Regions from separate parts of the Bacillus paralicheniformis genome, predicted to be linked through region 4. Evidence: predicted binding sites of a transcription regulator. Region 4 holds the regulator's gene; each other region holds the start of a gene.
The links. Region 4 encodes LexA, which represses DNA repair genes until DNA is damaged. Its sites were predicted from a motif close to CGAACATATGTTCG; they were not measured.

Region 1 (7,621 bases), 1.7 Mb from region 4:
TGAGACGAGCTGTTACCCCTTCTTTTATAACGATACGGTCGACGACGACTTCAATCGAATGCTTTTTATTCTTTTCGAGCTCGATGTCTTCTGAGAGGTCGTTCATTTCGCCGTCGATCCGGACTCTCACATAGCCTTGTTTTCTGATTTGGTCGAGCACTTTCACGTGCGAACCTTTTCTTCCCGAGACGATCGGCGCGAGCACCTGGATCTTCGTGCGCTCGGGATATTCCAAAATTCTGTCCGTCATCTGTTCGATCGTTTGCGAGGTAATTTCAATCCCGTGAACCGGGCAGACCGGCTTTCCGATTCTGGCAAACAGCAGCCGGAGATAATCATAGATTTCCGTCACCGTTCCGACTGTCGACCGGGGGTTCCGGCTCGTCGTTTTCTGATCGATGCTGATCGCCGGCGACAGGCCTTCGATCGCATCGACGTCGGGTTTGTCCATCTGTCCTAAAAACTGGCGGGCATATGCGGAGAGAGACTCGACATAGCGCCGTTGCCCCTCTGCATATATCGTATCGAACGCAAGGGATGATTTCCCTGATCCCGAAAGACCTGTCAGCACGACAAGCTGGTCCCTCGGAATAGAGACATCGATATTTTTCAGGTTGTGGGCCCTTGCACCTTTCACCTCAATTCGTTTCGTTGCCATTCTCCATTCATCCTTCCGATTTTAACTCTAGGAGCAAGTCGCGAAGCTCAGCGGCACGTTCAAAGTCAAGCGCTTTTGCGGCTTCCTTCATGTCGTTTTCCATTTGAGCGATCACTTTTTCCCGCTCTTTCTTCGTCATCTTCGAAAGCTTCGGCTCCTCTTTTGCTTGATATTCTTCCTGCTCTTCAGCAGCATGAGTTGCCCGGATGACGTCCCTGATCTTTTTGTTGATCGTTTTCGGCGTAATGCCGTGTTTATCATTATAGGCCTCCTGCTGTTCGCGGCGGCGCTTCGTTTCATTGATTGCGATTTCCATTGAGTTGGTGATTTTGTCGGCATACATGATCACGCGGCCTTCAGCATTTCTGGCGGCGCGGCCGATTGTTTGAATGAGCGAACGCTCAGACCGCAAAAAGCCTTCTTTGTCTGCATCAAGGATGGCGACAAGTGAAACCTCCGGAATATCGAGTCCTTCCCTCAGCAGGTTGATGCCGATGAGAACGTCATGCTTGCCGAGGCGAAGGTCGCGGATGATCTCGATCCGCTCCAGCGTTTTAATCTCGGAATGCAGGTACGTGACCTTGATTCCGATTTCTTTCAGATAATCCGTCAAATCCTCGGACATTTTTTTCGTCAGCGTAGTGACGAGGACGCGTTCATTCCGCTCGATTCTCTGCTGGATTTCGCCGATCAGATCATCGATCTGCCCTTCAATCGGCCTTACCTCAATGATCGGATCGAGCAGCCCCGTCGGCCGGATGATCTGCTCTACCATTTCAGGCGTATGCTCAAGTTCATAAGGGCCCGGCGTAGCCGACACATACACGATGTTGTGAATGTGCTTTTCAAACTCTTCAAACCTGAGCGGACGGTTATCCAAAGCGGAAGGGAGCCTGAATCCGTGATCGACGAGAACCTGTTTCCTCGCCTGGTCTCCGTTGTACATTCCTCTGATCTGCGGCATGGTGACATGCGACTCGTCTATGACCATCAGGAAATCGTCCGGAAAGTAATCGAGCAGCGTATATGGAGTCGAACCTGCCGGACGAAGCGTCAAATGTCTTGAATAGTTTTCGATGCCCGAGCAAAAGCCCATTTCGCGCATCATTTCCAAATCGTATCTCGTCCGCTGTTCCAGACGCTGGGCTTCAAGGAGCTTGCCTTCTTCACGAAGCGCTTTAAGGCGCTCTTCCAGCTCCTCTTCAATGTTTATGATCGCTTTCTTCATCTTTTCTTCCCGCGTGACGAAGTGGGAAGCCGGGAAGATCGCGACGTGTTCCCTCTCCCCTAAAATTTCGCCTGTCAGGGCATCCACTTCCCTGATTCGTTCGATTTCGTCGCCGAAAAATTCAACCCGGATGCAGTGCTCATCCCTTGAAGCCGGGAAAATCTCGACGACATCGCCGCGCACTCTGAATGTTCCGCGCTGAAAGTCGATATCATTCCGCGCATATTGGATGTCAACGAGCTTTCTGAGCAGCTCATTTCGCTCGATTTCCATTTCCGCTCTGAGCGAGAGCACCAGTTCCCTGTATTCCTCTGGGGAACCCAAGCCGTAAATACAAGAAACACTCGCCACAATGATGACATCTTTGCGTTCAAAAAGAGCAGACGTGGCAGAGTGCCTTAATTTATCAATCTCATCGTTAATGCTGGCATCTTTTTCGATAAATGTATCAGTCTGAGGCACGTAAGCTTCAGGCTGGTAATAGTCATAATAGCTGACAAAATATTCGACTGCGTTGTTTGGGAAAAATTCCTTAAACTCGCTGTACAGCTGTCCGGCGAGCGTTTTGTTGTGGGCGATGACGAGAGTCGGTTTGTTGACTTCTTTAATCACGTTTGACATCGTAAACGTCTTTCCTGTACCGGTCGCCCCCAAAAGCGTCTGATGCTTTCTGCCTTCATTGATTCCTTTGACAAGCTGATCAATCGCTCTCGGCTGATCCCCCTGGGGCTGATAATTCGAGACTAATTCAAAGCGGTCTTTCACAAAAAAGCCTCCGTTTCTTTACGAAATCTTCCTGCTTATTATTTTAACACACCCGAAGTAAAAATACGAACTAAAGTTCGGTTTCTGTGTTTTCCCACAAAAGCCGGCCCTTCCTGATCTATCAAAAAACCCCTCCTTTTTGTCATCAAAAGCAGGGCTTTACGGCAATCATTCTTACGATTTCTATGAGTCTTCCTTCTTTTCACCCGCCTTTTTCGCCGCATAGAGTGAACCGGCCACGAGCGAGACGATATCAAGTCCTACAATAAAAAAGGTTTCCGTATAACCTTTTAAATATGAAGCGAACAACAGCGCTGCGGTCAGCGCAATCCCGACGTAATGGTTATAGGTCACCCTTGTAAAAAACAAGACAAGCAAGAAAGGAAATATCAGTGCAAAAACGGCTTTTGTAAACACAAAAACCCTCCTCACGTTTCTTGATCTTATTCGATTATATTAAAGAACAAAGAAACGGACAAACATGGACACTCATTCATTTTGTCCATTATCATGCCGCGTTATTCGGAATCAGACGTTAAAAGGCGAAAAAGAACGAGATTCCGGCTGCCAGGAGGTTCGGCATGGCGAAAACGGCGAGTGCGTTTGCCAGTTTGCCGTTCCACTCCCTGTGCTCCTTCGTTTCCGAATCGTGATTTCCCTTGAACCGGTCACCGCTGACAAATACGCCGGAACATAAAGCAGACAGCAGAATTGCGCCTAGTCCGGCGGATCCCGAAACTTTGAAAATCAACGTCCAATCCCCGGCCGCAGCCGAAATCAATACAGCTATCAAACAAACAAAAACACCGGCGAGAAAAGCCTTTTTCATCAATCATTCTCCTTCAATCGGTTCTATCCATCATCCTAGCGGAACGTTTTGTAAAAGACAACCAAAAAGATTCCCTAAAAGGAAAAGCAAAAGCGCCCGAAAAAGCGGCGCTTTATTAACATCAATTATTCTGTTTCTTGTGAGGCGGCTGCCTCAGCGTGCTTCATCGCCGCATCCTCTTCTTTTACAAAGATGATGCCAAGCTCATGATGCTCTCCTTCATATGAAGCTCTTTGTTCAAAACGAATTTCATTGTTTAAACCGACGACTTCAAGTTTGAAGAAAGCACGGTTCTTTTGAAGCGCTTCGTAGAAGTCCGCCGCATTTTTCACTGAAATCCCGTTAACCTTCGTGATGATTTCGCCGATCTTGAGACCGAGATCGGCTGCCGGCGTGTTCGGAATAATGCCGAGCACCACGAGCCCCTGGTCTCTCTTTGAAAAATGGAAAGGGGCGGAATTATCGTTCATCCGCTGTTTCCATGATAAAAAGGCCCTTCCTGCGATCGCCGCTCCGGCGGCAAGAGCGGCAAGCGGCGTCCACCATACGCTTCCGGCCGCGAGCAGCAGAATGATAATACCAAGCACGCTGATGCGCTTCGCTGTAATTTTAATGCTTTCAATCGGAAGCGATCCTTGAACTCTTTGGCCGAAGCCGATGAAATAAGGAATCCAGAGGAGCTCAAAGCCTCCGTTAAATGACAGAACGGGCCACCACGGAACCGATGATTCGATCGCATGTCCCGGAATGAGAATGAACAACGGCAAAAGCCAGGTTCTGCCCGCAATCTGCTGGCCGATCGGGAGCCCCCTTTTGCTCATAACGATCGCAGGGGAAGTTTTGATATGTGCCGTTTTGTAGACGAGCACTCCTTCCGCTACCAACAGAAGTCCGAGCAAGACGGCAGCAGCCGGCCAATTCGCGAGGGACAGCTGTGGAAGTAATGCGTCAAGCGCTCCGAAACCGGTGTATTCGATACATAAACCGACGACGATGCTCACGCCAAGCGTATATGCCGCTGACAGCAGACTCTGTCTGAAAGTTAAAGCTGCGGCAACGCTGACCGCCGCTATTAAAACCAGCATACCCATCGGCAGATACAGCCCTAAGCCGAACGAAACAATGGACAGCACGAGTCCTGCCAAGAGTCCTTTGGAATATGTAAACTTAAACTCGTCATAAATATCTTCAATACGCGTATGAAACGTCTTTCTTTCACGTTTGATCCGGGCATAGCCGTAAGCAAGACTCATGATCATCATAAAATAGAAGAGCGGGTGCAGAAAAAACAATCCTGCTCCTTTTAAAAGTTCAATTAAGCTTTCTTCAACTGACAAGGGAACGTTCACCGCCTCAGCCAAGCATTTCAGGCCGCCTTAAATACGGCAGCTTTTTAACGTTGGATATTTTAGGGAAACCCAGCTTGTCTAAAGCGTCGGCACGAGGAAATGACGTGCGGCCGTTCAGGCGGGATGCCTGAGCCGTCAGCCGCAGAAACTTTCGTCATGATGCTTTAACGCCGGTGCTTTTTAAGCGCATTCGTGACGACAAATGCTGGCACCTTTAGGCAAGCTGGTGCATTTTATTATTATTCTAACAAATAATAAAATGCTTGGGTATGGTAAACGTGAGGTTTATTTCTCCTGGCTCATCCAAAGCGTCACATTCGACAAAGAAAAGTCTTTCAGGTAATGATTGACTTCGACATCTAGAATATCTCCTATCAGCTGCATTGACCGCTTGATATCGGTCAGATTGATGCCGAGCCGCTTGTGGTTGTCCATCAAGTAGTTGAAATAAAGTTCCGCGCAATCCTCATTGATATCCTCCACACTTTCGACCGAAGTGTAGTTTACGAGGTATCTGCTGAACAGCATAAGCAACCCTACTGCCTTTGTAGCGGAAAACGTAACGTCTTGTGATCGAACTTTTAACTGCTCCACTAATTCATAGTATTTTTTCTCTCTCACAATACTTGCCCTTTTCAATCGTGTACCCCCATTTATTATTTATATATAAGAAAAGCGCAAGCGTCAGACGACTCCACCAACAGAGACGAAGAACGCAAACCGCGCTAACATTCTCCGCAAAAAAAATGCACACATTATAATTCTTGAAAAAGCTTTGGTTCTATTTTAAAAAGTTTTCCTTAGTTATACAACTTGCAAAAGTTACATTTTTACTGCATCTTTACATCCTTATAAAGTCTCCCATACACTTATGTTATCGGGTCAATTCTATTCATTATGAATGTTTTTTTTATGAAAAAACAAAAATTTTAGGTAAAAAGATTGAGAATTTATTTTCTGAGAATAAAAAAAGTGAGGACATCCTGTGTCCTCACTTTTTATTAAACAGCACTTTTAATGCGGTTTGCAGCTGAAGATCGTTCTTTTCTTTCATCTTTTTCTCTTCAATCCGCAGGTTCATTGTATTTGCCGTTTTTTGGTCAATGATGCCCGTTTGTTTCAGCTTGTTTTCAGCCTGAAACGCCATGACGGCTTTTTTTGTGCCTTCACTGTAATAGCCGTCTTCCCGGCCGGGCACAAACCCGAGTCCTTTCAGCAGGTGCTGTGCCCGCTTAATTTCATTGTTGTTCATATCCGGCTTGAGAGGCTCCTTCAGCTGTACAGGCCCCACCGAGAAATATGCAGGCTGGGCGACTGGAACGGTCGGCTGAATTCCCTGCTTATGGATCCAATTCCCTTTAGGCGTCAGCCATTTATACAGCGTCAGCTTAATATTGCTTCCGTCTCCCATCGGAACCGCTTGCTGGACGGTTCCCTTTCCAAAGGAAGGATCGCCCACCACGTCGTAACCCTCGGCTTCTTTTAATGCACCTGCAAGAATTTCCGACGCTGAAGCGCTGCCCTTGTCCGTAATCACGCTCACAGGATATGGTTTTTTCTCTTTTAATTTTGAGAAGTATTGTTTTTTATTTCCGTTTCTTTCGGCGATTTGTATATATGGATGATCTTTTGTCACAAAATGTTTTAAAATGTCTTCAACGCTTTGCAAGTATCCGCCCGGATTGCCTCTTACATCCAAAACGAGCCCTTTTATTCCCTTTTTCTCAAGCTTTTTCAGTTCAGCAGTAAAATCTTTTGCCGTATGTTCGGAAAAGGAAGATATTGCGATATAGCCGACAGGTTTGTCCTGTACTTTTTTAATGGAAGCAAATACCGTTTCCAGCGGAATTTCATCGCGCTTAATTGTAAATGTCAGCTGATCTTTCATGCCGGGCCGATGAACTTTCAGCGTAACCGTCGATCCCTTTTTGCCCCTGATCTTTAATACGGCGTCATTCAAATCCATTCCGGCCATGGAATCGCCGTCGATACTGATGATTTCATCGTTCGGCTTTAATCCGGCTTTCTCTGCCGGAGACTGTTTAAAAGGAGAAACGATAATGATTTTCCTGTCTTCCATTCCGATTTCTGCGCCGATTCCTTCAAAAGAGGAATCAAGGGAATCTGAAAACCGCTTTGCCGTCTGTTTATCCATATAAACCGAGTATGGGTCATTCAATGTTGAAAGCATGCCCTGTATGGCTCCTTCCAACAGCTTTTCCCTGTCGACCTGCTCTACATATTCATTTGAAATCAGGTCATATGCTTTCTCAATTTTCTCCAATTCGTTTCTGGCGGCAGCCGCTGATGCTTTTGGAACGGCATCATGAAACGGAATCGGACCGACGCCTGTTACCAAGCCGCATAACAGGCTGAGCGCAATGATGAGCCGTGCAATCTTCTGATTCATCCTATACCTCCTCTTCTGCCTGCACTATGTTTTGTTGCTTGAAGTATTATGCGCAAAAACCGCCCGTATCATGTAATCGATTTTCCATTCACAGCAAAAAAACTGCCGGATTGCCGGCAGCTTTTGCTTATATAGTCTTCACACGCTTGATGATTTCTTCTGTCACTTCATCCGTCGTACTTGAACCGCCGATATCAGGCGTCAAGTAACCGCTTTTTAGAACGTCTTCGATCACGTCAAGCAATCTGGCACCAAGTTCTTCTTCTCCAAAATGATCAAGCATCATTTTAGCCGTCCAAATTTGGCCGATCGGGTTTGCAATTCCTTTGCCGATAATATCCGGGGCAGAGCCGTGCACAGGCTCAAACATGGACGGATATTT
Region 2 (7,621 bases), 810 kb from region 4:
GACGGGGGATCGACGGCATCGCGCCCGGCGCGCAGCTGTATGCCGTAAAAGCGCTGGACCGGAATGGTTCGGGGGATCTGAAAGGCATCTTACAAGGCATCGATTGGTCGATCCAGCACGGAATCGATATCATCAATATGAGCCTCGTCGTTTCAGGCGACAGTCAAGTTCTCCACGATGCAGTAGATAGAGCATACAAACGGGGAATGATTTTAGTCGGTGCAAGCGGAAATGCCGGAAACGGAAAATCCGTTTATTACCCGGCCGCCTACAGCAGCGTCATTGCCGTCTCGGCCACCAACGAAAAAAATCAGATCGCCTCATTTTCCAACACCGGCAGCGCCGTCGAGTTTGCCGCTCCCGGCACATCGATTATCAGTACATCTTCCGACCGCGGCTATGCAATTGGAAGCGGCACTTCACAGGCAACGCCGCACGTCACCGGAATGTTTGCTCTTTTGAAACAGCTGTACCCAACCGCTTCAAATGCTGAGCTGCGCAAGAAAATGCAGATTTATACAAGCGACTTGGGCGCTCCCGGCCGTGATCATTTGTTCGGCTATGGATTAATCCGCTTCAAAGAGATCACACAGCCGTTGGAGAAAGCGCAAAAAGCAGTCGGACAAGCGGAAAAGACAAAGAAAAAAGCGGACATTCAAACCGCGCAAAAAGCGATCGAACCGCTGCCTGCAAACGCCGATAAAACCGCTTTGAAAAAGAGGCTCGATGCTGTTAAAGAGCAGCTTAAAAAGACAGCCGAAAGCAAAGTAAAACTCGCAGAGAAGCAAAAAAAGAAAACCAATGCCGACGCAGCCCAAAAAGCGGTCAATGAACTCGACAGCGGTACTTTCAAAACGAATTTGCAAAAACGGATCAACGCGGTCCGCTCAAGCCTCTTGAACACCGCAAAGCAGGCCGTTGCAAAAGCTGAAAAAGCGGCCACAGACTCAAACCTCGGCAAAGCGCAAAAAGCGATTAATGAGCTGCCTGCCGGAAAAGACAAATCAAATCTGCAAAAAAAGCTGAACACCGCGAAAAAGCAAGCCGCGTCAGCCTATAACAAAAAAGTGGCAGCGGCGAAAGCCAAAGTTAAAACGGCCGAACAAAAGAGAACGAAAAAAACAAAATCGGCAGCGCAATCAGCGGTCAGCAAGCTGAAAGCATCCGCCGAAAAAACGAAGCTGCAAAAACGAATCAATGCGATCAAACTGAAATAGCAAGAAAAGCCCGGAATCCCGGGCTTTTCTTGCAAATACGTCTTTTTTGATGCTGTTCTGCTCGGACACGACAATTGTGACATCGTATTCCTTTCGGCCGGCCGCTTGCTTTCCGCCGCATTCTCCAATCACTTTTTATCAATTCTTTCCGTCACAATCCCGACGATGTCCCGGTCTGAAACAAAGCCGAAATGGCGGCTGTCAAAGCTGTGGATCCGGTTGTCCCCGAGGACGAAGTACTCATTTTCAGGCACCTTTTCCTCTCCGGTCACTTCCTTCAGCGTAAAATCCCCTGTCAAGTCCCCTCCGGCAGTGACGGCCTTTAAATCGTCCAGATAAGGCTCTTTGATCTTTTCTTCGTTGATATACAGCTGATCATCTTCATACCGGAGGGTTTCGCCCGGAAGCCCGATCACCCTTTTAATGAATATATCTTTGTCAGGTCCTTTAAACAGCACGATGTCAAATCGGCTGATCGTTTTAAAGTGGTGGGCGAACCTGTTGATCAAAAGTTCGTTGCCCTCCTGAAAGGTCGGATTCATGCTGACGCCTTCTACTTTATATTCAATGAAAACGGCATTTTTGACCTGAATTCCGACGACGATGACAAGCAGCACCCCGGCTATGACCAAAAAACGCTTTTTCAATTCTGTGTCCCCCTAGTCTTTCTCTCTCTGGCTGAATCTCACGTTCAGACGATGTTCAACCCGTTTTCCGGCGTACCATAAGATCAGCATGACGATGATCACGGCAGCTGTCCGCAAAGGCTGGGTAAAAAGCGCCTTCAGATCATGGCCGACAAAGCTCACCATAAAAATCATCACGAACTTGCCGCAAAGCACCGCCAGTGAAAAAGGCAGCAGGCTGACTCTCGAAAGTCCTGCCACAACATTTACCGCCGCCGAAGGCGTGAATGGAAAGCAAAGCAGGAGAAACAGCGGACCGAAGCCCCGTTTTTCCACCCAGATCATCAGTTTTTTTACGGATGGATGCCTGCGGATAAAACCGAGTGCTCTTTGCTGGCCGAAATGGCGGATAAAAAGAAAAACTGCTATAGAGCCTAAAGATGCCCCGATCCACGTCAACAAGAACCCCTGCCATAAACCGAACGAATTTACATTGGCGACAACAAACACGAGCAGGGGTAAAAACGGGAGCAGCGCTTCAATAAACGGCAGCAGAACGGCTACAAAAGGACCAAAAGCCCTGTAGCTCTGAAAAAACTCTGTTAAATTCTCTTCTGTAAAATAGCTGAATAATTGCTCCAACATTGATTCTCCTCAGGGCGGTTGTCTACTTCTATTCTACACTTTAAATCAAAAACTTTAAATCATCCGTCTCGGTGTTTTCTGTATTAGTCTGAAACAACTTGATCATTTTAGTCATTTTTTCCCGTTCTTGATTAAAAGGCCGTCTTTCGTGTAAAATAAAAACAGAACAAACGTTCCTTATCAATAAAAGAAATGAGGAGAAAAGCCATGACAAGAATTCCCGCTGAAGCCAGGGATATGATTGAAAAGGCGATTTACCTCCCGATGACCGTCAGCATATTAAACCGGGACATGAAAATCATCCAGCAGGGGCCATTCAAGCTGAAAGACCCCTATCAGCGTCTGATCGAACAGGCGTTAAAGCTTGCCCAGCGCGATCTGTACGACGTGAAAAATGAACTGCGCCGGCGGAAAATCAAGGTGCACGAAGTGTCACGGGACGAAGCCTTTACGATGTACTCCTTTATATATGAAGGATACGAAGAAGAGCATAACTATTTTAATCCCCGCATCCGCAATCAGGTATCCGCGCTTCTTGAGTACTATTTATTCAAAGCCGCTCCCGATCAATAGCGCTTTTTCAGCTCCCTGAGGATGAATTCGTATATCAGCTGATTCCGGTCTTCCTTCGGATAGAGCATAAATTCCTGTTTCTTCTGCATGGCGTTTCCTTCAATCCGGTCGATAAATTTTGTTCTCAGCCATGCCGTTCGGTAAACCTGGTTTTCAAAAGATGTGATGGATACGGGCAGCTCCAGCGTTTCCCCGTTGACAAACGTGACAAACGTGTTGTCATACTTTGCCGCGCAAAACTCGTGAACATGCGCATGGGAAAGCCACCCGCACTGAGGACGAGTTGAGGAAAATGTGGGAAAAAGAAAAATATTGTTTGAGTGATCCACCATGATCGGCGGTTTATGGGAAACTTTAATGACCTCATATGTGCCCGCTTTTCTCCCCGCATAGCTCGACCCGAAATAGCGGCAGCTTCTTTCGATGATCTGAAACGGCTTCATATTGACGCGGAAAGTCCTGTCAGCCTCGAGTATTTTTGAGGCGGGTTTCTCCCCCTCTCCCAGAGGCAGGACAGCCATTGTCGAACTGTTTACTTCATACGTATCTTTTGTCATATCCTCTGTGCTCATCATGATCCTCCTAATCGTTAGTAAATTTATACTATTAATCTAACATTATCCTTTACAAAACGACAGGATTTTTTCCAATTAATTTGAAAATATGTTTTTAAAATGCCATTTTTATGTTTTGTTCGATTAAATCCGTGTTTCTTTGTCCAAATATACAAACTTTTATTCTCATAAACACGCATCTTCGAATAATTATCTAAAAATTATAAATACTTATTGATTTTTTGTTGTGTAATCCATATACTATAAAAAAGGCATCAGGGGGAATCTTTATGAAAGAGAAAAAGTCGTACGCTGAGCTCATGAAGTCCCGCAATACCCAAAAGGTGAAAGAACTTGATGTAACCATCACGGATATCTACATTCAAATGGTCCTTGATGAATCGCTTTTTAAACGGCGTTTGCACACGCTGAACAAGAAGATTAATGAAGCATTAGACAAAGGAGATAAGCAATCTTTCCTTGAGCTTTCAAGAGAATATACAGCGCTGAAAAAGCACGCATAACGGCCAATCCCTCCCGGATTGGCTTTTTTACGCGGAAAAAGCCGGCTTATGAAATAGTCCCGGCCTTTTTATCCGTTAATAATCGTTCCGCCGTTGACATGGAGCACTTGGCCCGTCATGTAGGAAGAATCGTCGCTGGCTAGAAACAAATAGCTCGGCGCCACTTCAGCAGGCTGTCCGGGCCGTTCCATCGGCGTTGTTGAACCGAATATTTCGACCTCTCTCTCCGTAAACGTCGACGGGATCAGCGGCGTCCAAATCGGACCCGGCGCCACCCCGTTCACACGGATGCCCTGATCGACAAGCGACAAAGCGAGCGAACGCGTAAATGATGTAATCGCTCCTTTCGTCGAAGAATAATCGATCAGCCTTTCATTGCCGGCATAAGCCGTAATCGAAGTGGTATTGATGATTGAGCTGCCTTTTTTCAAATGCGGCAGCACAGCTTTTGTCAAATAAAACATTGAAAAAATATTCGTCTGAAACGTTCGGATCAACTGATGGCTTGTAATTTTTTCGATTCCCTTTTGCGGATGCTGTTCAGCCGCATTATTGACGAGTATATCGATCGTTGGGAATGCTTCCTTTGCCTGGCGCACAATATCGTTGCAAAAAGCCTCGTCTCCGATGTCTCCTGCGATCAGCTTGCATCCGACCCCTTCTTTTTCCACATACCCCTTTGTTTCTTCTGCATCGCGGTGTTCATTTAAGTAGACAATGACAATGTTCGCGCCTTCCTTCGCAAACAAAACGGATACGGCACGGCCGATTCCGCTGTCTCCTCCCGTAATAATCGCGGTTTTCCCGGCCAGTTTCCGCTCTCGTTTCGGCCGGTCAAAAACGGGCCGGGGATCCATCAAATACTCCAATCCCGGACGCTGCGTTTGGTGCTGGGGAGGCAGTACTTTCTTCGGCTGCTTGCTCAAAACGATTCCCTCCTTCACATCGATTCAACCTTACTATTTTATGAAAACGCCCCTTTTTTATGACAAGCCGTTTCACATGCATGAATATTTCTCAATTGGGAAAATTTAAGAACAAAACAGATGGATGATGGAGGGAATTTTGTGAGCAATCAAGAACAAAAACTGCCGGACTCGCCTGAATCGTATTGGAGAAACAGTACAGATCTTCCTAAGTTCGAAGAACTGTCTGAAGATGTCAAAACAGATGTCGCCGTCATCGGCGGCGGCATGACCGGACTGACGACTGCTTATTTACTGACGAAAAAAGGCTACAGCGTCATCTTGATCGAATCCGGGCGGATACTCGACGGAACAACCGGCTATACGACAGCCAAAATCACCGCACAGCATGATCTGATCTATGATGAGCTGATCGGGCACATCGGAATGCCAAATGCGAGACTGTATTATGAAGCAAACCTCAAGGCGCTGTCCTTTATCAAAAACCTCGTGCTTGAGCAAAAGATTCCGTGCGATTTTGAAGAACAGGACGCATGCATTTACACAACTGAAGAACAATCGGTACAAAAAATCAGAAAGGAATATGAGGCATATCAAAAGCTCGGGATTGACAGGGAATTCATCAAAGATCTCCCCGTTCCAATCGATATGAAAGCAGGACTTGTTATGAAAAACCAGGCCCAGTTTCATCCGCTCCACTATTTGAAACACCTTGCAGAGGCCGTCCTGGAAGCCGGCGGAAAAATTTACGAAAACACGGCGGCTAAAGAAATCAAAGAAGGCGACCGGCCAAAAGTGCTGACAAGAAACGGGCATCAAATCTTCAGCGATTATGTCGCGTGCTGCACGCACTTTCCGTTTCATGATAAAAAAGGCTTCTATTTTGCAAGGCTTGAGCCGAGCCGGTCATACGTGCTCGCCGTCAAGCCGAAAACGCCGTATCCAGGCGGCATGTATTTAAGTATAGATCAGCCTTCACGCTCGCTCCGTTCGGTGACGATTGACGGAGAAGAAATGGTTCTTGTCGGCGGTGAAAGCCACAAAACCGGCCAGGGAGAGGATACAATCAAGCATTATCAGGCGCTTGAATCATTTGCAGAAGGCGTGTTCGGCATTGAATCGATCCCTTACCGCTGGTCAGCGCAAGATTTAATCACGCTTGACAAAATTCCGTATATCGGGCCGATCTATCCGAAAGAAAAGCGCATTCTCGTCGCCACCGGCTTTCGGAAATGGGGCATGACAACAAGCACCCTCGCCGCGCAGTTGATGACAGACCATATCGCAGGCGAAGACAATCCTTATCAAGCCGTCTTTCAACCGGCCCGTTTCCACCCGGATCCAAGCATCAAAAAAGTCATTTCCTATAACGCGGATGTTGCAAAACACTTTGCCGAAGGAAAACTCGAACAGCCGATCAGGAAGCCGGAAGACCTTGTCAACGGAGAAGGTGCGGTCGTATCACATGCCGGGAAACGTGCGGGTGCTTATCGCGATGAAAAAGGCGAGCTTCATCTGGTTGACACAACATGCACCCATATGGGCTGCGAAGTCGAGTGGAACGACGGAGAAAAGACGTGGGACTGTCCGTGCCACGGCTCAAGGTTTTCGGTCGACGGCGATGTCATCGAGGGTCCTGCCGTAGAACCTTTGAAAGATCCGGAAAGCTGAGGTGTACAAGTTAAAAAGTAATGAAAAATTGCCGATAAAAAGATAAATGCTGGAAATTTCATAAAAACGGCAGTTTTATCATTAACGATTACAGGGGGATACGATCGTGTTATTCAAAAAGGATAGAAAGACAGAACGATCATTCTTTGCTGAAGAAGGTCCTGACCAAACAAAAAGAATCAGGCTCAATCAGCACGCAGAATTTAAAAAACAGCTGGCAATGGTCGATTTGACGGATGATGATCTTTGGGTGCTGAGCAGGCTGAAGCCTTTAGTCACTGAACATATCGAAACCATCGTCACCCGGTTTTACCAAAACCTTGAGCATGAAAACTCTTTGATGGAGATCATCCATGACCACAGCTCAGTTGACCGTCTCAAAAAGACATTGACGATCCACATCCAGGAAATGTTTTCAGGTGTCATCGACGAAGCCTTTTTAGAAAAAAGGATCCGGATCGCCCACGTTCATCTTCGGATTGGGCTCTTGCCAAAGTGGTATCTGGGGGCATTTCAAGATCTCCTTCTTTCCATGCTGTCAATCTTTGAAAACGCATTATCCGATGAGGAATACAGGCGGTCAGTCAAAGCCGTCACCAAAATTCTCAACATCGAACAGCAGATCGTCCTCGAGGCCTTTGAAGACGAGCATGCAAGGCTCCGCAGACTTGATGAAGAGAGCAAAAATGACCTTCACCGGCAAATCAAAGATACTTCCGGTTCTTTGGCCGCTTTATTTGCCGAAACAACGGGCGCTGTACAGGAATTGGTCGACAAATCGTCCGAAATCGCCGAAACGTCAAGAGCCGGAACGAAGACAGCTGTTTCTGTCGAACAAAAATCGATCGGCGGAAAAAAGGAGCTTGAGGAGCAGGAACACCAGCT
Region 3 (7,621 bases), 610 kb from region 4:
GAAATGACGAAATCGTCGATGATCTTCGGCAAAGCCACATTCATGACCGTCTCATTAATCAGAGCGAGAAAATTTCCGACGATTAAAATGGCGATAATCATGAAGGAGCCTTTTTTAGCATGTTCCATTTGCATTTCCCACCCTTTATGATCGTTTTAGTAAAAAAGGAATTTGTTCGGCGGCTGCACTGAGGGGCCGACCGTTTTTTTTCGTCACTGAGAGCACATACGCACCCTCAATCATCGCCTGTATCGCGACGCTCAGCGTCTCGGCCGTTTCCGGCGCGTAGCCTGACTGGAGCAGTTTATCCTGATAGACAAGCTGCCAGTCTTGATAAACCTGTTCACAAGTTTGGCGGAGCCTTTCGCTGAACGACCACGTTTCTGAGGCGACGGATACGATCGGAATATCATCGTTTTCTTCCATGATGTATTCCTCGATTCCGTCAGCCATCATCTGGATATAAGATTGAAACGCCTTGACAGGATCAGCTTCTCGGCTGATCGCTGACAATATATACGCTTTGATTCTTTTCCCGGTTAATTGAATCGCCTCTTGCGCCAGTTCTTCTTTGCCGCCGGGAAAATAATAATAAAGCGATCCCCGCGGCGCTCCGCTTTCGGCTGTGATTTGGCTCAGACCTGTGGCATGGTAGCCTTGTTTGCGGAACAATCGTGAAGCTGCCCGCAATATTTTGTCGCGGCTGCTCATTTTTTCTGCCATCCTATCATTCCCTTATGATTTTATACTGATCGGTCTATATAATTTTAACGAAAAAAAAGACCTTTTTTGAAGGCCTATTTTAGAAAAAGGACGATTTGTCCATATTCGGTTCACCGGGAATCCGCTGAAGGCTTCAGAAAGCCGGCAAGCAGCGGCGCCACAGCGATCACTGCCAAGATCGACAAAAGGCTGTCAGATATGAGGTGAACAAAAGTGGAATTGATGGTATAGAGTGCGAGCACCGTTAAATAAACGGCCAAAAAAACGTAGCCGAAGATTTTCTTGCGGAACGGTTTTTTGAGTTGAATAAAAAGAAACATTCCGGCCATTAAAATGATAAACGTCACAGTTCTATTCTCCCTTCGCGAATGTTTCTCAATCCTCGTATGTCCGGTTTCTTTCTTTGTTGTCTTCAAATGCCAGCTGAATGACGAATAAAAACAGACAGGCGATGATTTCCACATCCAGCGGGATGGTGATGCTGTCCATCAATTCATCAGCGAGATGGATGGCAAGCCACGTAAAAAAACATTCGATCATAAAGGTCACGGCTTTATGACCGATCATAAAGCTCAAAATCTTTTCCGGGATTTCAAACAGCGCGCCGAGGCCAAAGGATAAAAGGATATACCAGAAGAGCGACCAGGGCGATTCGTATGTCACGCCGAAAATCGCGAAAAAGCCGGCAACGCCGAAATAATAAGACCCGAATAAGAGCGTAAACACAGTGAGGATCAACAGAAAGATCATAGTCACTGCGAACATGGTACCGAGAGTTTTTTTAATCATTAAACATTCATTCCTAATCATGCAGTGTATATTCATGATATCAGAAAAATATCCGGTTGTGAGTTATTAATGAGATTTTGGGGTTAAAGTTTGTGTGGAAGGGGGGGAGTGGAGAGAGCGTTCTGAAAAATTCCTAAGGTGTTTTTCGAGACCTAATTAATCGCCATATATCATATTTGGAGCGTTTTCATAAGGGCTGCAAAGAGGATAGGATCCCAAATGAAAAAGGCTGTCAGCCGGCAACCTTACTTTGTTAATCATATTTCGTATTTGCTTGTTCTAAAACCGACGTGTTTACTAGAAGAATTATTTTCGTGCCTTAGGTGATTTTCGATTTTGGTTCAATTGCTTTAATCTTTTAAATCTCATAAAGAGATTTTTATTTTCCTAGAGGGAACATATTTACAACCGCTGCGACTCCCGGTACACTACATAAAAACAGGACAGGCAGGTGCAAAAAATCAAGAGATGAAGCAGGCTTTAACTGACCAATACGGCAGCTTTACAGAGATGGCAGAAAATGAAATAGAAGGAACCGATTATTCGGTGGCTGCGCGGGATGCAGGGAGCGCACTGCTTGTGATGGCTCCCCACGGGGGCGGGATCGAACCGGGCATCAGTGAAATTGTCAGGGCTTTTGCAGCGGGTTCTTCGGTTTATTTATTGGAAGGATTGAAAAGGCGCGGCAATAAGAGTCTTCATGTGACAAGCGCCCATTTTGACTGCCCGCTTGCCGTGCGAATGGCTGCAGGACATCGATACATACTGGCGTTCCACGGATATGACGAGCCTTTCCGCCGGCATACGCTCATCGGGGGGACAGATCGAAGGCGCGCCTTGTTGTTTGCGGAGACATTGGAGAAGCACGGATTTTCTGCGGAGCTGGCGGCTGAAAGGGGATATCTTTCAGGTACAAACCCTGCAAGCATCAACAATCGCTGCCAAACAGGGTTAAGCGTGCAGTTTGAAATCAGCACTGCCCAGCGGAAGGCGATGTTTGAGCAATTCACATTAAAGGGCAGGCGAACGTCTCAAAATGAGGTGTTTTCCCGCTATGTCAAAGCTTTGAAGGCAGGAGCCCGCATCGCATATGGGCCGAGTGCAGCCGGGAGCTGAGCCGGCTGTTTTTTATTTTCTCAGCATATACGCCGGCCGGCTTTCTGCCGCGACCATTTTGCCGACGCCGTTTGCCGTTGTGTACGGGCGGCGGGTTTCCCGACGGTAGCGTGCAAGTTCGTCTTCTTCTTTAAGGCGAGCAGCATTCGCTGATTCGCTCTCTTGGGAAAGGCTCGCCATCCATGCCTCATGAAACTGGATCCCGGCTTGCCGTTTTTCAAAGAGCTCGATCCGTTTGACAGCGAACGATTCCGTGATTTTAAAGAGGTCGGCGATCATTTTAGCGGCTTGGCATCGCAGCTGGGGAAAATCCATTTTTAAAAGCATAAAAGTAGGGACGCAAAAATGGTACATAAATTGATTGGCCTGGAATTCCTGCAGCTCCCTGAACATCTGATTCATATAAAGCTGGTTTCCCGCGTGCTTTAATACGTGGCATAACTCATGGGCAAAATCCTCCCACTGCTTTTCCTTTGAAAGGCTGCTGTTGAGAATGATGCTGTACATGCCGTCATGCTTAATCATCATGCTGTTGACATTTTCATAGTGAATCCAAATGTTAAAATGAGCGGCTATGCGATTCATATCAATGTGGTGGGGTTCAAAAAAACCAAACTTTTGATACATATTTTTGACGTATTCTTCTAGGTGAGATAAGTAAAACTTCAATACGAGACACCCTTTCGAACAAATGTTCTGTTTTTAGCGGGAAAGAAAAGCCCGTCAAAGGGGCTGTCATGTTTTCATGCAGATCTATCATATACGATGAGCAGCCTCTTTAGCAAATCTTTCCCTTTTTTATCGTCTTAACTATTAAATCGGCGCTCATCAGGTAATGTTTAATAAAAATTCCTTTTTTATCCGTTTTGTTTATCTCCGGGCTTTCGTTTTTTCTCTTTTTCTTTTAAGTATTGAATGAACTCGATGGCCTGCTGTCTGCTTTCGGGGGAAAATTCCTGCATGTCTCGGTATGCAATTTGCAGATCCGGATCTGCGATTTCGTCTTCAATCGTTTTTTTCTTTTCCGTTCCTGTCAACAGATAGTCAATCGTCACTTTATAGTAATCGGCGAGTTTTTTTAATGTTTCATAGTCCGGCTCGCTTCTTCCGTTTTCGTAATGGGAGTAGCGGGCCCGCGATACACCGATCTGCTTTGCAACTTCTTCCTGTGTCCGTTTTCCTCTCAGGCTCTTCAGTCTGCCGCCTAACATAGAATGACCTCTCTTCCTCAATTCGGCATGTTTATCTCTATTATAGATACAAAATGTATCGAAATAAATATATGATAAAAAAAGTATCAAAAAAGTATTGATGATAAGAAGTGTATCATATATAATCAAATCATCAGATACGTATTGTATCAAAAACAGGGAGTGAGAACATGTGCGAAAACGGTTGATCGAAGAGCGTTGTAAGAGGGTATGGACCCAAAAGCAAGTGTCGGAAAGGCTTGGACTCTCCGAGGTTTATGTTCGCAAAATCGAAAGGGGAACACGCAATCCCGGCAGAGAAACGATGCTGAAATTCGAAACGCTTTACTCAGTTCCTGATCGATTGCTGTTTCCCGATCTTTTTCAGGTCTGTTTGGATACATATTGTATCAAAGGAACTCTGTATGAAAGAAGGCGATGTCATGAATCTTGAACATCCGATGGTCACACACATTCGAACGCACGGCTATCCAAAGGAAGCCGACAGAGAGCAAATGCGAAGACATGGCGGACCCGCCGGATATCCACAAGGAGGCAGAATGGGTAAAATTGTGATTTCCTACAGCTCAGACCGTTTTGATCAATGGCGGCTCGGCGAAGCCGGGGGATTCATCGCTTTTACGAAAGACGGAAAGCCTGTATTCCAATTCGATCGTAAAGGCCAATACGAACGGTATCTCAGACTGAACCGCAGAAGGCACAAGGAAGGGGGAAGATGAATGTCCCGTCCGCTCGATCAAAGCTATCCCTTTTCCGTTTACTCAGGGCTTTTAACACCTGTGCACTACGAGAAAATAGGCAATGCCATTTGGCTGTTTTTATGGTGCATCAGTTCAACAACTAAGGAAATCGAACGCGATGGGATGACATGGGGCATCGTGCTCGGCAACAAACCGCTGAAAGCCGCAGAATTGGCTCTTCAATTCGGCGTCAACGAAAAAACGGTTAGAAGATGGCTCGCTCTTCTCGAACGAAACGGCTACATTGCAGTCACAAGAGCGCCTTACGGAATGATTTTGTCAGTCAGACATTCAAAGAAATTTGCCTATGCCAGCCATGTCCGGTCAGGCAGTTCTGTTCGGACAGAAGAGACTGGCCGTGCGGACATCCTTGTCCAATCCAATAAAGATATCACACAAATCAACACAAAACATAATATGACTTCCATAAAAACAATAGCAGACCGATTTGCCGCCCTTAGGTCTTTGCAGGAAGGAAAGCCTGTCCATCCCTCGTCAAAAGACTACAAGGCCATCGCCCGGATTGTCGCCCGCGGAGTGTCTATTCCGCAAACAATCAAATGGCTTGAACAATGCTTTGAAGAGTATGAGGCGCGGCGCCGAAGCCGCAATGAAACGATCAAGGTCTTCAGCTACTGTGAAAAATATATAATCGGCCGGCTGGCTGAAGCGGAAGAGAAAACAACTGTCAGGAGGGAGAACAATGTCCAAAAGAACAATCGAAGAGATCATGGACGAACTGAGAAACAGGAGCCGTCTATCACAGGGGGACAAACCGGAAGAATCCGCCGCAAAACGGTATGACTGTCCGAAATGCAAAGATGAACTCGGATTTATCGAACGGCGCGGAACGATGGAAGTATGGGTATCATGCGCCTGCCGCGAATGGCGGAAAGCGCAAAAGCTGTTGAAATCGAGCGAAATCACCGAACAATTTAAAAACTTAAATTTTGCTCAGTTCAAGACGAAAGGAAAACACCAATCTGTAAAAGAGGCGTATGAATGCGCCGTTGAATATGTACAAGCTTACCGGGACATCCGGGAAAGCCGCAAAAACAGCATCGCGCTCTTGGGACGACCCGGTTCAGGGAAGACGCATTTGCTGACGGCCGCCGCCAATGAGCTGATGAGGAAGCATTTCGTACCCGTCCTTTATTTTCCTTTTGTCGAAGGATTCAACGATTTAAAACAGGATTTCTCATTGCTTGAGGATAAGCTGAACCGGATGAAGCGAGTCGAGGTGCTGTTTCTCGATGATCTGTTTAAGCCGGTGGGAGGCAGGCCGCGGGCGACGGAATGGCAGATCGAACAGACATATGCTGTCGTCAATTACAGGTATTTGAACCATAAGCCGATCATGCTGTCCAGCGAGCTAAGCGTTGAAGAAATTGTCAGCATAGACGAAGCGCTCGGAACGAGGCTGGTTGAAATGTGCCAGGACTTTCTCGTCGTCCTGAACGGGAGCTCTTTCGGCATCAATCATAGACTGGAGGGGATGGTTTGATGTGCCCGCTATGTAATGGGAGAAAATCAGTTCATCAGGACGCAAGGATCGGAACGATTTTCCGCGCTTGTCCAAACTGCCGTGCTGAAAGCGGTGATTTGACGGATGTAATCAAACATCTGGAAGCGCTGATTGCAAAAATGAAAACAAGGGTGAAACAAGGTGCTTAAATGTTTAAAAGCTATGATACTCATCATCTGGACAGCGGCAAAAAGAGACGCACAAATGAAACGATGGCACGAAGAAGACGGAAAGTGAGGAAGACAAACGTGAAGAACGAAAGTGCGACGTACAGCCCGTCACCATGGCGCGTTGTCAGAACAAATAGCGACCTGTACATTTATTCAGCTTACAGTAAAGCCGAAAAGAAACGGTTTCCTTATTCCAGCGGGCGGGTGATTGCCAAAGTCGCCGACTACAGCGCATATTCCAAGGAAAAAAATGCCAGCTTAATCGCCGCGGCTCCCGAACTTTTGACCGCAGCGAAGCTCACGCTTGCCTATTTGAAGCGAAAACGGCCCGCTCGCTCTAATTCAGTTGAGAATCAATTGATAAATATTTTAGAAAAAGTCGTCACAAACGCGGAATTTGAAGAGGAGGAAAATAGATGAACCATCCGGCAAAGATACAAGATATCCACGATACGACGGTTGCAAGCCGCCTTAAAAAAGGAAAGGTGACAGTGATCGTTCTTGATGGAATGAACGGCACAGCTTGGCAGGCCGAGGCGCCTGAACACGGTAAAACCGTCATTGAAACGAGAAAGGGAGACCTCGCAAGGGTCGAATTTGAAATCGGCTATAAGCTATAATTCTACAACTTGCATATTTGTCCAAGACGGAAAGCCTGCGGACGCTGATCAGATGCACATCTTACTGTGCGGCTGATTGGTGTCCTTTTTTATTTCAAAAAAACGGAGGTACACAAAATGGAAGATTTGCTTTTCGAATATAAAAGAGCGCTGAAAAACACGAAAAAACTGTATCGGGCCTATCAGGATGAACAAGGGCTGACTGCTGAACAATTGAAAGATAAAAAACTGATCAGAAACATGATGACCGATTTGGAATATGTGATCGACTGGCTTGAAAACGGAAGGGAGCCGGGAATCAGAAGGGCGATTGACAGGCGAGACGCTTATAAACGGATGCTACTGAAAGATCCGCTGATCATCGACACGTTCTCAGAACAGATTGCATTTGAACCGGCTCAAGAAGTGTCAGCGTACGATAAAGCCCGGATTGAAACCGCGCTGTCTGCCCTTACGGCACGCGAAAAAGAAATCTTCATTTTACATAAGGTCGAACAGTTTTCCTATGAGCGGATTGCCGCCATGCTCGGCATCAAAAAGTCTACTGTTCAAACCAATGTGAAACGGGCACAGCTGAAAATCGCGAAACAAATCGAAAAGCCTCTCGATTGTATGGCATAACGATATATCTGTCTTTTGTCATACGTTTGCCACCTATAAGTGAAAAGAGAAAAAATATAATAAAACATACAGTTCTTAAATGGAAGATTCATATAGCGATGAAATA
Region 4 (7,621 bases):
ATATGAAGGGGCTCGGCTTTGTCATTGACGATTTAACACTCGGTGTGCCAAAGCCTGATAAAGCGACCCAGGAAGCGATTGACGCGCGCGTGAAGTCTTCGCAGGAACTGGAAAGAACGCAGACAGAGCTGAAGATCGCCGAAGCGGAAGCGAAAAAGAAAAAGATCGAAGCTCAAGGTATTGCCGAGTATAATGAAATTATTAAAAAATCGATGTCAGATGAAATGATCAAGTATCAATGGATCCAAAAATGGGACGGAAAAATGCCTAAAGCGACAGGATCGAATTCCCTGATCCAGATTCCGACTGATGAGAAAGGAAAATAAAACGAAAAAATCCCTTGCTAAGGGATTTTTTTCGTCTCGGTCGCCCGTATATAATAGTGTTAACAATCGCTTCTGGACAGGGGGGAAGATGATGTTTGCTCCGGATGCCATTCTCCGTACGTGGAGAAGATTCGACGCTTTTCCGATGGAAACGCTGACAAAGGCATGGTTTTATCATCAGGGAGGGGATCAGAAACAGCGGAACGTCTCAATGATGAAGGAACACCACCAAGAGTACGGCATTGCCGGCAATTGCTTTGACCTTTCGATTTGGCTGCTGGACGAGTTTACAAAAGACGGAGTGGAAGCTTTTCCGATCGGCCGTTCGTTCAAAACAGAACGCGCGCATGCCGCAGTCATCGCGCTTGATGAAAGAGGACGGCGCTTTTTATGTGATCTGGGAGATCAATGGCTGCAGCCGATTCTGATCGACTGCGAATGTGAAGATTATACCAGTGAAAAGCTGGACGGTTTTTTCCCGGCAGCACAAATTCAAGTCAAGCCGACAACCGGCGGAGTTAAGGTCCTTTACCATCGGCCGAACGGAAAGGTGTCAACTCAAGTCTACTCTACAGAGCCTGTTGACATGTCCGTTTTTTGGGAGGCAGCTGAATGCTCGCAAGCGGCATTGAAGCCTGCGCCATTACTGGAATGCAGAATTCCGTTTCAACATGAAATCGCGCATTGGGAATTCAGCGGCTGGGACATATATCTTAGCACGAGCAAAGGATTATACAGAGAAGCGAAGCCGGACACAATTGAAGGCTGGACTGAGAAAATCCATGATGTCACCGGATACGATAAAAATGTTATCAAGAAAGCGTTGGAGATTTATCAAACCCGCGTATGATCTTAAATCTTGAAAAAAACTCATTTTATACATATCATGTGGAAAGAGGAGAGGATAAGATGAGCCATTATGACCAGCAATACAATGCAATCATTCAAAAAATTATTGAATCAGGGATCTCCGATGAAGAATATCAGGTCCGGACGAAGTGGGATTCAGACGGAACGCCGGCTCATACGCTGAGCATCATGAGCGAAAAAATGCGGTTTGACAATTCGGAAGTGCCGATTTTGACGACGAAGAAGGTGGCGTGGAAAACGGCCATCAAAGAGCTGCTTTGGATCTGGCAGCTGAAATCCAATGATGTTCAAGTTTTGAACGATATGGGGGTTCATATTTGGGATCAATGGCGGCTTGAAGACGGCACAATCGGAGCAGCCTACGGCTATCAATTAGCGAAGAAAAACAGAACGGTTAACGGGCAGAAAGCCGATCAAGTGGATTATTTGCTCCATCAGTTAAAGCATAATCCGTCTTCACGCAGGCATTTGACCATGCTGTGGAATCCCGATGACTTGGACGGCATGGCCTTGACGCCCTGCGTCTATGAGACGCAATGGTATGTGAAAGAAGGAAAGCTCTCTTTGGAAGTAAGAGCGAGAAGCAATGACATGGCGCTTGGCAACCCGTTCAATGTGTTCCAATATAACGTCTTGCAGCGCATGATCGCCCAAGTCCTCGGTTATGAGCTGGGCGAATACATCTTCAATATCGGCGACTGTCACATCTATACCCGTCACATCGATAATTTAAACATTCAGATGAAACGCGAGCAATATGAAGCGCCGAAGCTGTGGATCAACCCGGACATCAAAAACTTTTATGACTTTACAATCGATGATTTTAAATTAATTGACTATAAGCACGGCGACAAGCTGACATTTGAAGTTGCCGTATAAACAGGCGGATTTTCCGCCTGTTTTTTTGTTGTGTGAATGAATCATTTTTAAAAAATACAACGATGAAAAAATTTGCATATCCGGCTGCCGCATGTTTCCTGACGGCAGCCGTGTATACGTTTAGAGCGGACGCAAAAAGCACATGCAGTTTTTCACGGGTATGCCCCGAGCATTTAACTTACGTTTATTTACACATTCTAAACGTCTTTTTCACAAAGAGCCCGAAAAGCAAAAACAATTCTCTCTTAATCTGTTAGTGACACCAGCATATACAAGAGGAGGTTGTTTTTGTCATGATCAAAAAATGGGCGGTTCATCTGCTGTTTTCCGCATTGGTGCTGCTTGGGCTTTCGGGAGGGGCTGCATATTCTCCTCAGCATGCCGAAGGCGCTGCAAGGTATGATGACGTATTGTATTTTCCGGCATCGCGCTATCCTGAAACAGGTGCTCATATAAGCGATGCGATCAAAGCGGGCCATTCAGATGTCTGCACAATTGAAAGATCTGGAGCGGATAAGCGCCGTCAGGAATCATTAAAGGGGATTCCGACTAAGCCGGGCTTTGACCGTGACGAATGGCCGATGGCCATGTGTGAAGAAGGGGGAAAAGGAGCGTCGGTCAGATATGTCAGCTCATCGGATAACCGCGGAGCCGGCTCCTGGGTCGGGAACAGGCTGAGCGATTACGCTGACGGGACGAGAATTTTGTTTATCGTTCGATAAAAGGGAGACAACGATAAATGTTTCCTCAAGGAAACATTTTTGTTGACAGGAAAACTTGTTTGGGGGATAATGGTAATGTAAGCATATGATCAATCCCTCTGTTTCAGGCTCGCATCCTTCATTTCCGTATGGATGTGAGCCTGTTTTTTCGTGCGAAAAAAAACCGCCGACCGGCGGTTTTGCTGATGAGTCCGTTTTTTAATGAACCGTGCGGAATACGCCAATGACTTTTCCGAGAATCGTCACATTCTGGAGGATGATCGGTTCCATCGTCGGGTTTTCCGGCTGAAGGCGGATATGGGTTTCTTCCTTGAAAAACCGCTTAACAGTCGCTTCGTCGTCTTCGGTCATCGCAACGACGATATCTCCGTTGTTTGCGGTATTCTGCTGTTTGACTATCACATAATCCTGATCAAGAATTCCGGCATCGATCATGCTTTCGCCCATGATCTCCAGCATAAAGACATGCTCATCCGGCGGCGCCAGGCGGTCTGGAAGCGGAAAGTATTCCTCAATGTTTTCGACTGCGGTAATCGGCGTACCGGCCGTCACCTTTCCGATGACCGGGACATTGACAACCTGGTTTTTTGGAATGTGAATTTCTTCCTCTGTATCGAGAATTTCGATCGCTCTCGGCTTCGTCGGATCCCTTCTGATCAATCCCTTCGTTTCAAGCCTTGCCAAGTGGCCGTGTACCGTTGAACTTGACGCCAGGCCGACCGCTTCTCCGATCTCCCTGACGGAAGGCGGATAGCCTTTGCGTTTCACTTCTTCTTTAATGAAACGCAAAATATCAAGTTGTCTTTTTGATAGCTTCGTCATTTTTTGCACCTCAAAACGTCGATTTTAGCTAGATTATAGCATGTTTTTCCTTTGAGTACAAACATAGGTTCGAAAAAAACGATTGACAGAAACATTTGTTCGTATGTATACTGAAATCATAAAACCGAACAAACATTCTGGGGTGATGGATATGAAAAGAGAATCATTGATTTTTGTCAGTCTGTTTACTGCTGTGATCAGCTGCTGTATTCTGTTTGTGTCTTTTGCCGGTAAAATCGAAGAAAGAAAGCAATATGTTAAAATAGAAGTGCAGGAAGGCGATACATTGTGGGAGCTGGCCGACCGGATCAAAGGCGGAAAACCCGCTGACAAACAAAAATTCATCGAATGGGTCGCCGATAAAAACAATCTGCCGACCTCCGTTATTAAACCGGGCGATGTTTTGGTCCTGCCGGTAGCCAAACAGCACTCCGATCAATATCAGCTTGCAGTTGTAGAATAAATGATTGAGGGGATTTCCATGAATGCGATTATTTACACCAGGGTAAGCACTGCGAAGGAGCAGCAGGAAACCTCATTAAAACGGCAGGCTGAAGAGCTCCAGTCGCTTGCCGCCGAGCACGGGATGAACGTCGTGAACGTCATTTCCGAACAGGCGAGCGGATATGAGATGGACCGCGACGGCGTCTTCGATCTGCTCGAGGAAATCAAAACATCAGACATTGACGCAGTTTTAATACAGGATGATACGCGACTTGGAAGAGGGAATGCCAAAATTGCCCTTCTTCACTGTTTATATAAAGAAGGCGTTCAAATCTACACGCTGGCTCACCGGGGAAAACTTGAGCTTTCCGAAGCGGATTCGATGGTTTTGGAGATTGTCGGCATTGTCGAAGAATACCAGCGGAAAATACATAACCTGAAAATTAAGCGGGGAATGAAGAAGGCGGTCGAAAACGGCTACCGCCCGGAGAGGAATCTGAAACACCGCAATGAAGGCGGCGGGAGAGAGCGGATCGAAGCGCCTCTTTCAGAAATCGTCAGGCTCAGGGAGAACAAGCTGACGTTTGCGGAGATTGCAGCCGTGTTGAGAGGGTTCGGATACAGCATTTCAAAAGCAACCGTTCACCGCCGCTACCAGGAGTATAAGGACGGCCTTGCAGACTAATCTGTTGTCAAACGAAAGCGGATTTAGTAGTATGATGGATATATACCGAATCAAAGGAGTATCTTATGATTTCTAATGAAAAAATAGCCAGAATTAACGAGCTTGCCAAAAAAGCAAAGAGCGGATCTTTAACAGACGAAGAAAAAGCAGAACAGCAGAAGCTTCGCCAGGAATATCTTCAAGGCGTCCGCGCGTCTATGAAAAACACGTTGAAAACTGTGACGATTGTTGATCCTGAAGGTAATGATGTGACGCCTGAAAAGCTCAAACAGGAAAAAAGAAACCGCCGATTGCATTAATTTGGGGAATACGCCGATATCGTATTCCCTTTTTGTATATACTACAATTTAAAATGAAGGTAAAGATTCGTCATTTTTCACTGCTTTTGAGCTGAAATGGTTGTGAAAACCGATGGGTAGATTTATGATAAGAAAGTAGAGTCCATACAGGAAGGGGATCATAATGAAAACGATTGAATTAAAATCTGTCGCAACAATACGAACACTCTCCATAGACGCGATTGAAAAAGCTAAATCCGGTCACCCCGGCATGCCGATGGGGACTGCTCCGATGGCTTATGCGCTTTGGACAAAAATGATGAATGTCAGCCCTGAAAATCCGAATTGGTTTAACAGGGACCGTTTTGTGCTGTCCGCCGGACACGGATCAATGCTTCTGTACAGCATGCTTCACTTAAGCGGGTATGACGTTTCAATTGAAGACCTCAAGAATTTCCGCCAATGGGGAAGCAAAACGCCTGGACATCCGGAATTCGGACATACTCCGGGTGTAGATGCGACGACAGGCCCGCTTGGCCAAGGAATCGGAATGGCTGTCGGAATGGCGCTTGCTGAACGTCACCTTGCGGAAACTTACAACCGTGACGACTATCGCGTCGTTGATCATTATACATACAGCATTTGCGGTGACGGAGACTTGATGGAGGGAATTTCATCGGAAGCGGCTTCGCTTGCGGGACATTTGAAACTCGGCCGTCTCATCGTGCTTTATGATTCAAATGACATTTCGCTTGACGGTGAATTAAACCGCTCATTCTCTGAAAATGTGAAGCAGCGTTTTGAAGCGATGAATTGGGAAGTGCTTTATGTTGAAGACGGCAATAACATTGCCGAGATTACGGCGGCCGTCGAGAAAGCGAAACAAAATGAAAAGCAGCCGACATTAATTGAAGTGAAAACAACGATCGGTTTCGGCTCTCCAAACCGCGCGGGAACATCCGGCGTTCACGGTGCTCCGCTTGGCTCAGAAGAGGCGAAATTAACGAAGGAAGCGTATGAATGGACATACGAAGAAGATTTTCATGTCCCTTCTGAAGTGTACGAACACTTTAACGAAACAGTGAAAGAAGCGGGCAAGAAAAAAGAGGCGGAATGGAACGAGCTGTTCTCCGCATACAAGAAAGCCCACCCGGAACTTGCCGAAGAGCTTGAACTTGCGATGAAGGGCGAGCTTCCTGAAGGTTGGGATCAGAAAGTACCTGCGTATGAGAAAGGAAGCAGCCTTGCTTCGCGTGCATCCTCAGGGGAAGTATTAAACGGAATCGCACAACAAGTGCCGTTCTTCTTTGGCGGATCCGCTGACTTGGCCGGCTCCAACAAAACGACAATCAAAAACGGCGGAGATTTTTCAGCGAGAGATTACGCCGGCAGAAATATCTGGTTCGGTGTACGTGAATTTGCGATGGGAGCAGCTTTGAACGGAATGGCTCTCCACGGTGGCCTTCGCGTATTCGGCGGAACGTTCTTCGTTTTCTCCGACTATCTGAGACCTGCGATCCGTCTTGCGGCATTAATGGGGCTTCCTGTCACATATGTGTTTACACATGACAGCATTGCCGTCGGAGAAGACGGACCGACTCATGAGCCGATTGAACAGCTGGCATCACTTCGTGCGATGCCGAACTTGTCCGTCATCAGACCTGCAGACGGAAATGAAACAGCAGCAGCCTGGAAACTGGCGCTTCAATCAAAAAGTCAGCCGACTGCGCTTGTGTTGACACGTCAAAACTTGCCGACAATCGATCAGTCTCCTGAAGCAGCTTATGAAGGCGTTGAAAAAGGTGGATATGTCGTTTCGAAAAGCCAAAACGAAAAACCGCAAGCGATCTTGCTTGCGAGCGGATCTGAAGTTGGCCTTGCGCTTGAAGCACAAAGCGAGCTGAAAAAAGAAGGCATTGACGTATCCGTTGTCAGCGTTCCGTCTTGGGATCGTTTCGACAAGCAGCCGGCCGAATATAAAAACGCTGTTCTTCCAACTGATGTGACAAAGCGTCTCGCAATTGAAATGGGATCACCGCTCGGATGGGAGAGATATACCGGCACTGACGGGGACATTCTCGGAATCGACCATTTCGGTGCTTCAGCTCCCGGCGAAACGATCATGAAAGAATACGGTTTTACGCCTGCGAATGTAGTTGACCGGGTGAAAAAACTGTTAAATCGCTAATCGGGCATATGAAAGAGAATGATCTGCGGATCATTCTCTTTTTTTCATTTCGACAAAATTAGTCGCTTCTTTTATCATCATCAGACAATTATTTCTAACCCCCTTTTGTATAATAGAAAGCATATATTCTTCGATACAGGGGGATGAGACAGTGATGGAACGCCATTATTATACGTATTTGATAGAAGAGGAATTTGCCAGCCATTATTTTGGAAGAGAGTCTGTCATGTTCAAGCTGTTTTACGATTATCATTGGACGAGCCCCGATCAAAAGTCTCCATTAGCCGCCAAGCAGATCGAGTTCATTACAAAACCGATTCCCGCAGCCCATATACACAAAAGAATGAAAATGAACCTCTGCCGGGAAGACTATACACAAGTTGACTATGTATACAGATTGATTGTTC

Region 1: the regulator LexA is predicted to act here: its motif matches at 2,718-2,731, upstream of uvrB (excinuclease ABC subunit UvrB).
Region 2: the regulator LexA is predicted to act here: its motif matches at 2,652-2,665, upstream of CP943_RS06190 (YhjD family protein).
Region 3: the regulator LexA is predicted to act here: its motif matches at 3,313-3,326, upstream of CP943_RS07265 (ImmA/IrrE family metallo-endopeptidase).

Annotation. Positions count from the first base shown of each region.
Region 1 is NZ_CP023665.1:3,774,044-3,781,664, forward strand. It holds gene uvrA (excinuclease ABC subunit UvrA) at 1-658, opposite strand, end outside; gene uvrB (excinuclease ABC subunit UvrB) at 666-2,651, opposite strand; gene CP943_RS19350 (CsbA family protein) at 2,835-3,068, opposite strand; gene CP943_RS19355 (DUF5316 domain-containing protein) at 3,187-3,480, opposite strand; gene CP943_RS19360 (PDZ domain-containing protein) at 3,606-4,841, opposite strand; gene swrA (swarming motility protein SwrAA) at 5,115-5,468, opposite strand; gene ctpB (carboxy-terminal processing protease CtpB) at 5,821-7,239, opposite strand; gene CP943_RS19375 (tartrate dehydrogenase) at 7,367-7,621, opposite strand, start outside.
Region 2 is NZ_CP023665.1:1,209,745-1,217,365, reverse strand. It holds gene CP943_RS06210 (S8 family peptidase) at 1-1,217, shown strand, start outside; gene lepB (signal peptidase I) at 1,346-1,864, opposite strand; gene CP943_RS06195 (TVP38/TMEM64 family protein) at 1,877-2,488, opposite strand; gene CP943_RS06190 (YhjD family protein) at 2,696-3,061, shown strand; gene CP943_RS06185 (competence protein ComK) at 3,055-3,633, opposite strand; gene CP943_RS06180 (IDEAL domain-containing protein) at 3,906-4,139, shown strand; gene CP943_RS06175 (SDR family oxidoreductase) at 4,208-5,065, opposite strand; gene CP943_RS06170 (FAD-dependent oxidoreductase) at 5,186-6,736, shown strand; partial or broken gene CP943_RS22970 (protoglobin family protein) at 6,957-7,328, shown strand.
Region 3 is NZ_CP023665.1:1,417,190-1,424,810, forward strand. It holds gene CP943_RS07240 (DHA2 family efflux MFS transporter permease subunit) at 1-128, opposite strand, end outside; gene CP943_RS07245 (TetR/AcrR family transcriptional regulator) at 145-723, opposite strand; gene CP943_RS07250 (hypothetical protein) at 834-1,070, opposite strand; gene CP943_RS07255 (regulatory YrvL family protein) at 1,099-1,512, opposite strand; gene CP943_RS07260 (poly-gamma-glutamate hydrolase family protein) at 1,981-2,628, shown strand; gene CP943_RS07265 (ImmA/IrrE family metallo-endopeptidase) at 2,641-3,297, opposite strand; gene xre (HTH-type transcriptional regulator Xre) at 3,486-3,839, opposite strand; gene CP943_RS07275 (helix-turn-helix domain-containing protein) at 4,066-4,272, shown strand; gene CP943_RS07280 (hypothetical protein) at 4,262-4,558, shown strand; gene CP943_RS07285 (helix-turn-helix domain-containing protein) at 4,559-5,383, shown strand; gene CP943_RS07290 (ATP-binding protein) at 5,283-6,083, shown strand; gene CP943_RS22415 (hypothetical protein) at 6,083-6,253, shown strand; gene CP943_RS07295 (hypothetical protein) at 6,353-6,694, shown strand; gene CP943_RS07300 (XtrA/YqaO family protein) at 6,691-6,894, shown strand; gene CP943_RS07305 (sigma-70 family RNA polymerase sigma factor) at 7,012-7,515, shown strand.
Region 4 is NZ_CP023665.1:2,024,517-2,032,137, forward strand. It holds gene CP943_RS10445 (prohibitin family protein) at 1-326, shown strand, start outside; gene CP943_RS10450 (hypothetical protein) at 415-1,176, shown strand; gene CP943_RS10455 (thymidylate synthase) at 1,236-2,075, shown strand; gene CP943_RS10460 (NucA/NucB deoxyribonuclease domain-containing protein) at 2,369-2,797, shown strand; gene lexA (transcriptional repressor LexA) at 2,996-3,619, opposite strand; gene yneA (cell division suppressor protein YneA) at 3,771-4,082, shown strand; gene CP943_RS10480 (YneB family resolvase-like protein) at 4,101-4,748, shown strand; gene CP943_RS10485 (DUF896 domain-containing protein) at 4,814-5,047, shown strand; gene tkt (transketolase) at 5,211-7,214, shown strand; gene sirA (sporulation inhibitor of replication protein SirA) at 7,369-7,621, shown strand, end outside.